Regions from separate parts of the Pseudoxanthomonas japonensis genome, predicted to be linked through region 2. Evidence: riboswitches for the same ligand, from Rfam matches in the RefSeq annotation. Region 2 holds a riboswitch; the other holds the start of a gene.
What was found. A riboswitch is a leader RNA that binds a small molecule or an ion and turns the genes downstream of it on or off. The one in region 2 is predicted to bind cobalamin.

Region 1: linked by a shared signal. The riboswitch ahead of btuB (TonB-dependent vitamin B12 receptor) and the one ahead of ACGHX3_RS00500 (ribonucleoside-diphosphate reductase subunit alpha) in region 2 are both predicted to bind cobalamin.

What each region holds. Positions count from the first base shown of each region.
Region 1 covers NZ_CP171632.1:3,748,130-3,752,491, forward strand. Annotated here, with positions in the region: gene bioD (dethiobiotin synthase) at 1-124, opposite strand, end outside; gene ACGHX3_RS17605 (GAF domain-containing protein) at 255-740, shown strand; gene ACGHX3_RS17610 (TfoX/Sxy family protein) at 737-1,108, shown strand; cobalamin riboswitch at 1,208-1,430, shown strand; gene btuB (TonB-dependent vitamin B12 receptor) at 1,556-3,442, shown strand; gene ACGHX3_RS17620 (DUF2218 domain-containing protein) at 3,547-3,840, shown strand; gene dinB (DNA polymerase IV) at 3,848-4,362, opposite strand, start outside.
Region 2 covers NZ_CP171632.1:120,186-124,547, forward strand. Annotated here, with positions in the region: gene ACGHX3_RS00500 (ribonucleoside-diphosphate reductase subunit alpha) at 1-2,231, opposite strand, end outside; cobalamin riboswitch at 2,504-2,721, opposite strand; gene ACGHX3_RS00505 (VOC family protein) at 3,022-4,362, opposite strand, start outside.

The DNA of each region.
Region 1 (4,362 bases), 550 kb from region 2:
CGCTGGCGACCGGCTTCATGCCGACCGCACGCAACCCACGTGCACGGAACGCATGCAGCAGCGCGGCGCTGGCGACCGTTTTGCCGGCGCCAGTGTCGGTGCCCGTGACGAAGAGCCTGTCCATTGCGTGCTCCGTCACGTTCCGGGGATTTGCGTGGCGCGGCCGTGTCCTGCAGGCGGCGCTTTCGGGTAATGCACTTTCATAGCGGGATCATATCCGGCCCTTCCCGGACCCGCGGAGTAGAATCGACCGCATGTCATTCACTTCCCAGACGCTCACCGGCAGCAAGCCGGAACAGTACGCACAGTTGGCCGAACAGGCGCGGGCCCTGCTGGCCGGCGAGTCGGACCGGATCGCCAACGCCGCCAACCTTGCGGCGCTGCTCTACCACGCCTTGCCGGACTTCAACTGGGCGGGCTTCTACTTCTTCGATGGCCGGGAATTGGTGGTCGGTCCGTTTCAGGGACTACCAGCCTGCGTGCGGATCCCGTTGGACAAGGGGGTCTGCGGAGCCGCCGCACGCACCCGTCAGACCCAGCGCGTGGACGATGTTGAGGCCTTCCCGGGCCACATCGCCTGTGATTCGGCTTCGCGCTCGGAACTGGTGGTACCGCTGGTGAAAGGGGATGAACTGGTTGGCGTGCTCGACCTGGACAGCCCACGCCTGGCGCGCTTCGATGCCGACGACCAGGCGGGCATGGAACGCATCGCCGCCATCTTCGTGGATTCGCTGACATGACAGGCACCAAGCTGCGCAACATCGGCCCCAAGTCCGCCGCCTGGCTGCGCCAGGTCGGCCTGCGCACGCAGGAGGACCTGGAGGGCGTGGGTGCAGTGGAAGCCTTCATCCGGGTGAAGCGCGCGGGCTTCCGCCCCAGCCTCAACCTGCTCTACGCGCTGGAAGGCGCCCTGCTGGACTGCCACTGGCAGCAGCTGCCCGAAGACCGCCGCGCGGAACTGCTGGTGGCCTACGATGCCGCCGCGGCCCTGCTGCCGCCGCCGCGCGGCCGCCCCGCCGCCGGCCCGGTGACCACCACGCACACCGAGCGCGAGGAAGACACGGGCCCGTCGCTCAATCTGTTCGACTCGCCCGGCGGCGAGGACTGACACCGCGGTAGCGTCGAGCTTGCTCGACGCCGCACGCCGTCCGTTGCAGAAAAGCAGCGGAGCAAGCTCCGTTCCACATGACCGTCGGGTGCTTCCCGTATACTGCGCGCGCTTTCAGGTGACCCTCGGCAGTCCTGCCATGGGTTGAAACGGGAAGCCGGTGACCCGCGCAGGCGGCATTCCGGCGCTGCCCCCGCAACGGTAGGCGACGACAACCGCGGCATCGGCCACTGTGCGATCCATGCATGGGAAGGCGCCCCGGCAGCGTGCATTGCGCACGCCTTCGCAAGCCCGGAGACCGGCCTGGGAGTCCACTGGTTGCGATGCGGAGGGCGTCGCGGCGTGCCGCGCCGCCGTTCGTCTGCTGCGCTGTCCGCAACGTTCCTCTCCGTCGTCGCAACTCCACACCGAACAATGCGCGCGGGGCGCGCGATGGAGTTGAGTCCGATGTACAGCCGTCATTCCCTTTCCCTTCTGACCACCGCGGTCGCCCTGGCGCTGCCGTTCGCCGCGCACGCGCAGAACGCCACCGACCTGGACGAAGTGGTCGTCACCGGCACGCGCACCGACGTCGCGTTGCAGGACAGCCTGGCGCCGACCCAGCTCATCACGCGCGAGGAGATCGAGCGCAGCCAGTCGCGCTCGCTGGTCGACCTGCTGAAGGGCCGCGCCGGCATCGGCTTCACCAACCAGGGCGGCCTGGGCAAGCTGAGCAGCCTCAACATCCGCGGTACCGAATCCGACCACGTGCTCGTGCTGGTCGACGGCATCCGCATCGGTTCGGCGACCGCCGGCCTGGCCTCGTTCCAGGACCTGCCGGTCGACCAGATCGAACGCATCGAGATCGTGCGCGGCCCGCGCTCCAGCCTGTACGGCTCGGAAGCGATCGGTGGCGTCATCCAGATTTTCACCCGCCGGGGCACCCAAGGCCTGTCGCGCGAACTGCGCATCGGCGGCGGCAGCCACAACCTGCGCGAAGCCAGCGGCGGCTTCGCCTACGGCGGCGAACGCGGCTGGATCGGCGCAAATGCGGCATACCAGGAAACCGACGGCATCAACGCCTGCCGCGGGTCGGGCACGCTGTTCCAGGGCTGCTTCACCGACGAGCCCGATGACGACGGCTACCGCAACGTCTCCCTGAATGTCCGCGCCGGCTACAGGCTGACCGATGCGTTGACGCTGGAAGGCCACGCACTGAATGCCGACGCCTTCAACGAATTCGACGGCAGCATCTACGGCGGCAACGAAGCCGACAACGTGCAGCAGGTGCTGGGCAGCAAGCTGACCTGGAAGCCGTCCACCGCCACCATGCTCACCGCGCAGATCGGCCGCGCGTCGGACAAGTCGCACAACTATTTCAATGACGGCGCGGGCACCCCGCGTGAGGATGTCAGCACGTTCGACACGCGTCGCGACACGGCCTCGCTGCAGGGCGACTTCGCGTTCGGCGAACAGCACCTGCTGAGCGCCGGTGCCGACTGGCAGCGCGACGAAGTCACCAGCAGCGTCGACTTCGTCAACGACACCGTCGGCGTGCCCGTGGACAGCCGCGACAACACCGGCGTTTTCATCGAGTACCAAGGCCGCTTCGGCGCGCAGCAGGTGCAGGCCAGCGTGCGCAACGACGACAACGACCAGTTCGGCAACCACGTCACCGGCAACCTGGGCTGGGGCCTCGGCTTCGGCGGCGGCTTCAAGCTGACCGTCAACGCCGGTACCGGCTTCAAGGCGCCGACCTTCAACGACCTGTACTACCCGTTCTCCGGCAATGCGCTGCTGGAACCCGAACGCTCCAAGACCCTCGATGTCGGGCTGTCTCAGTACGGCGATGCATGGAACTGGGGCGTCAACGTCTACGAGACGCGCATCGAGGACCTGATCGCGCTGGACAGCAACTGGTTGCCGGCGAACACCGACGAAGCGCGCATCCGCGGCCTCGAACTGACCGGCGCGGTGACGCTGGCCGGCTTCGACATCGCCGCTCAGGTCAGCCACACCGATCCGCGCAACCACACCGCCGGCGCGAACTACGACAACCTGCTGGCACGCCGCGCACGCAACACCGCGCGTATCGATGTGGACCGCGCATTCGGCGACTTCCGCTTCGGCGTGACCGGCTACGGCGCCAGCCACCGCTACGACAACGCCGCCAACAGCGTTCGCCTGGCCGGCTACGGCACGCTGGACCTTCGCCTGGAGTACGCGATCACCGACGAATGGTCGCTGCAGGCGCGCGCCAGCAACGTGTTCGACCGCGAGTACGAAACGATCGCCTGGTACAACCAGCCCGGTCGCGAGTACGGCCTGAGCCTGCGTTACAGCGCGCGCGACTGAGTCGCACGTCGAATCCGGGGCCGGCAATGGACTGTTCCGTTGCCGGCCTTGTCGTTGTCGGGCGGCGCTCGTGAACAGGTACCTCTCCCTGTTGCAGAAAGACCATGCGTCCCACCGCCTACGTCACCGTAAGTCCCACGGATCCCGCCAGGCTCCTGCGCACGCTGTGCAACCACTGGCGGCACAAGTTCGACATCGAGCGCCCCGACGATGCGCATGCGCGCATTCCGTTCGGCGAATTCGGCCCTGCGGACTTCGCCGCGGAAGGCGATGCATTGTCGATCACACTGTTCACGTCCGATGCGGAAACGCGTGCTCGCCTGCAGGAGGTGATCGCCTCGCACCTGCGCCGCTTCGAGCGCAACGAAGACCTCGCCTTCGAGTGGCGTACAGCCTGATCGGCGCCTAGACTTCCTGCGGGTCGAACAATCCCGCCTGCACAACCGCCTCGTCGCGATCGCGGAACCCTGAAAGCCCCACACCGACCAGACGGTACAGCGTCGAGGCCGGCAGGCCCACGCGTTCGCGCAAGGCCAGCGCGATGCCTATGAACTCCTGCGCCGAGGCCGGCGGCGACTCTGGCGTGAAGCTGCGCGTCAGGATGCGGAACTGCGAGGTCTTCAGCTTCAGCACCACCGTGCGCCCGACGCGTTCGGTCTTGCGGCTGGCCTGCCACGCCTTTTCGGCGATGCGCACGATGTGCGGCTCCAGTTCTGACAACGGCAGGTCGGTGGCGAAGGTGTCTTCGGACGAGATCGACTGCACGGGTTGGTCAGGTTCCACCGGCCGCTCGTCGATGCCGCGCGCGCGCCGGTACAGGCCTCCGCCGAAGCTGCCGTAGCGCGCCTCCAGCTCATGCTGCGAATACGCACGCAGATCGCCGACGGTGCGGATGCCGTCGGCGTTGAGCCTGCCCTGCA
Region 2 (4,362 bases):
GTCGCCGGGCGCGAGCGCAGGTAGTACGTTGTCTTGATGCCCTGCTTCCACGCGTACATGTACATGGACGACATCGCGCCGATGTTCGGGCTTTCCATGAACAGGTTGAGCGAGGCGGACTGGTCGATGAAGGCGCCGCGGCCGGCCGCCATGTCGATCAGCGAACGCATCGGCAGTTCCCACGCGGTGCGGTAGACCTGCTGCAGCGCCTCCGGCACCTGCGGCAGGCCCTGCACCGACCCTTCGGACAGCTTGATCGCGTCGCGCGTTTCCGGCGTCCAAAGACCCAGCTTCTTGAGCTCGTCCACCAGGTAGCGGTTGACCTGCAGGAAGTCGCCCGACAGCGTCTCGCGTTTGAACAGGTTCGACACCTGCGGCTCCACGCATTCGTAGCAGCCGGCGATCGAGGCGATGGTCGCGGTCGGCGCGATCGCGATCAGCAGCGAGTTGCGCAGGCCGTGCTCCTTGATGCGCTCGCGCAGCGCGTCCCAGCGCTCCGTGTTCTCGGGCACGACGTTCCAGGCATCGAACTGCAGCTCACCGTTGGCGGCGCGGGTGTCGGCGAAGGACGGATGGCGGCCGCGTTCCTGCGCCAGTTCCACCGAGGTTTCCAGCGCGTGGAAGTAGATGGTCTCGGCGATCTTCGCCGACAGCGTGCGTGCTTCGGCGCTGTCGAACGGCAGGCGCAGCTTGAAGAACACGTCCTGCAGGCCCATGCAGCCCAGGCCGACCGGGCGCCAGCGCAGGTTGCCGCGGCGCGCGGTTTCGATCGGATAGAAGTTCAGGTCGATCACGCGGTCCAGCTGGCGCACGGCCAGGCGCACGGTCTCGGCGAGCTTGTCGAAATCGAACCAGATGCGGCCGGTGTCCGGATCGCTGTCGAAATGCTTGGCCAGGTTGATCGAACCGAGGTTGCAGACCGCCGTCTCTTCGGCCGAAGTGACCTCGAGGATCTCGGTGCACAGGTTGGACAGGTGGATGACGTTGCCGGCGCGCAGGGTCTGGTTGCTGGCTGCGTTGCACTTGTCCTTGAACGTCATCCAGCCGTTGCCGGTCTCGGCCAGCGTGCGCATCATCCGGCCGTACAGCTTGCGGGCCGAGATGGTCTTCATCGCCTTGCCCTGCAGTTCCGCCTGCGTATAGGCGAGTTCGAACGCCGCGCCATACAGGTCGGTCAGCTCCGGCACCACGCGTGGATCGAACAGCGACCATTCCTGGTCTGCCTCGACGCGCTTCATGAAGAGATCCGGCACCCAGTTGGCCAGGTTGAGGTTGTGCGTGCGGCGCGCTTCGTCGCCGGTGTTGTCGCGCAGCTCCAGGAAGTCCTCGATGTCGGCGTGCCACGTCTCCAGGTACACGCAGGCCGCGCCCTTGCGCTTGCCGCCCTGGTTGACCGCGGCGACCGAGGAATCCAGCGTCTTCAGCCACGGCACGATGCCGTTGCTGTGGCCGTTGGTCGACTTGATCAGCGAGCCGCGCGAACGCACGCGGGTGTAGCTGACGCCGATACCACCGCTGAACTTGCTCAGCTGCGCGATGTCGCCGTACTTGGCATAGATGGATTCCAGCGTGTCCTGCGGCGAGTCCAGCAGGAAGCACGACGACAGCTGCTCGTGCGTGGTGCCGCTGTTGAACAGCGTCGGCGAGCTGGGCAGGTAGTCCAGGTTGCCCATGCGGCGGTACAGCGCCAGCGCTTCCGGTACGTCCTCGCTCAGTGCGCAGGCGATGCGCAGGAAGAATTGCTGCGGCGTCTCGATGACCTTGCGCGTGTGCGGGTGGCGCAGCAGGTAACGGTCGTACAGCGTGCGCAGGCCGAAATAGTCGAAGTGCAGGTCGAGCGAGGCGTCCAGCGCGTCGTTGAGCTTGCGCGCGTTGGTCTGCACGAAGTTCAGCAAGCGGTCGTTGATCAGGCCGACCTCGTGGCCGCGCGTCACCGACTGCGAGAACGCGTGGATCTCCTGGCCGGTGACTTCCTTGGCGATGTAGGCGGCCAGCAGGCGCGCGGCCAGGCGGCTGTACTCGGGCTCTTCGCCGGTCAGCAGCGCGGCGGTGCGGATCGACAGTTCGTCCAGTTCGCGCGTGCTGGCGCCGTCGTACAGGCCCGAGATGGTGCGGGTGGCCACGCGCATCGGGTCGATGGCGTGCAGGCCTTCGCAGTTGCGCTGCACCGCGCGCACGATCTTGTTGAGGTCCACCGGTTCGCGGCCGCCGTTGCGCTTGGTCACGCTCATCGCGGTGGCGGTGGGCGGCGGGGTCAGGGCGAACGCGTCCTTCTGGGACGGGGTGGTGCCGGCGTCGGCGACAGCGGTGTCGATCTGGGTCACGAGAATCCTCCATGCGTGGTGCACGCGGCGGCCCGTCCCTCGCGGGGTCGCGTCAGGCCGGATGGAGAGTCACAGTGGGGAAGCGGCGTCGCAGGGACCGAGACCACGCAGACGGACTGCGGGCGCCCTGCTTCGCCAGCCATCTCCCCCCGGAGAATCCGCGGCCGGCACCGCGCGGTGTGCAACGCGCGGCTGTCGGCAGGTCTTCGGACTCATGGGCACGGAAGGCAGGCCTTCCTCCTAGTCCGCCGCTTCCCGAGGCTGGGCCTCAGTGCTGTGTGGCGGGGTCGTTCCCAATTACCGCTGCGGGGCAGTGCCGGAGTGGCGCGAGGCGTCACCGGCTTCCCTTTTCATCCGGAGGCTAGCCACCCCCAGAACCGACGGCCACAAGATAGTGGGGGTGTATGGAAGCGTCAACACCAAATGTAGTGTGGAACAGCGGGCGTCGGCAGGACGCGGGTTTCACGGATTTCTCATCGAGTCCTTCTCCCCGCTAGGCGGGGAGAAGGTGCCCGAAGAGCCTGCCCCGTACGTGATACGGGGCGGATGAGGGGCGCGCACGATGGTGGGGCGCACGTCAGGTCGTTCGATACCCACCATGTTGTTTCGATCCGACGCGTTCGCTGCCCCGGCTCCGTTCGCCCCTCACCCGCCTTCGGCACCCTCTCCGCGCGGCGCAGGGAGAGGGGAACCGCCATCAAGCCCGCAGTGCCGTGATCGAGGCGTCCTGCGCCTGCGCGTACAGCGCGAACGGGTCGTCGATCGCCTTGCCCAGCGCCGCCTCGAACGCCTCCTGGTTCGCGTGCGCGTCGTACGCGCGCTGTTCGCCGCCTCCCAGGTTGGACTGGAAGATGCCCGCGGCGCTGACCGGCAGGAAGTCCTCGTAGACGATGGGATCGACGACGGCATGGCCGGCCTCGACCAGCGCGTCCGGCGTCATCGCCGCGCGCTCGGTGGCCGGCAAGGCGGCGCCGCTGTCGGTCAGGCGATAGCGGAAGTAGCCCATGCCTTCGCGGCGCAGCGTCGCTTCGTCGTCCGGGAAGGCCGCGAACGCTGCAGCCAGCCGCTGCGGGTAGTCCGCCGACGTGTTGCCCGCGCCGCCGGCCTGCCGCACCTGCGCCAGCAGGCGGTCGTAGAGTTCGCGGCCGGCCGGCGTCAGTGCCAGGCCGCGCTGTTCGATCTCGCCGAAGCGCGCGCTGTGGCGGCCGGGTACCAGCGTGCCGGTGGCGTCGGGGAAGGCGACTTCCTCTTCCAGCGCCTTGAAGCTGGTCTGGCGCAGCAGGATCGGTACCGCGCGGCGCGGCGGACCTTCGATCAGCGCCTTGGCCTGGATGCCGCGCTCGAGCATCGCGGCCTGCGCGGCGTCGATGTCCAGCGTGCGCGGGGTGAGGTGGTTGATGTGCGGGCCGCGGAAGCTGACCACGTCGGCGACCAGCCGGTGCAGGCCGTGCAGCGCTTCGTAGGTGGCCAACGACACGGTCGCGTCGCCATGCCAGCGGAAGGTCTCCAGCACCTCGGCGACGAAGCGCTGCGCATCGGCTTCATTCAATCCGCCATCGCGCTCGGCCTGCGCCACCAGCGCACGCGCACCGGCGGTGAAGATGTCGCGCCTGGCCAGGATCGTCTCCGCTTCCGCACGCAGTGCCTCGTCCGCAATCAGCTCCAGCCGCAGCAGCGAGGTGAAGATGCGGAACGGATTGGCGGCCAGTGCCGCCTCGGTCAGCGGACGGAACGCGGTCGCGTGCACCGGCACGCCGGCCACGGTCAGGTCGTAGTAGCCGACCGGGTGCATGCCCATCAGCGCGAACACGCGGCCCAGCATCGCCAGTTCGGCCGGCGTGCCGACGCGGATGGCGCCGTGGCGCTCCAGGTCCAGTCGTTCCGTTTCCGCATTGCGCGCCAGGCGAGCGGCCAGCGCGGGATCCTTCTGCAGCGTCGCCGCATTGACCTCGCCGACCAGCTCGATCAGGTCGCCGTACAGCGGCACCTCGGTGCGGTACATGTTGGACATGGCCTGGGCGAACAGGCTGCGGATGCG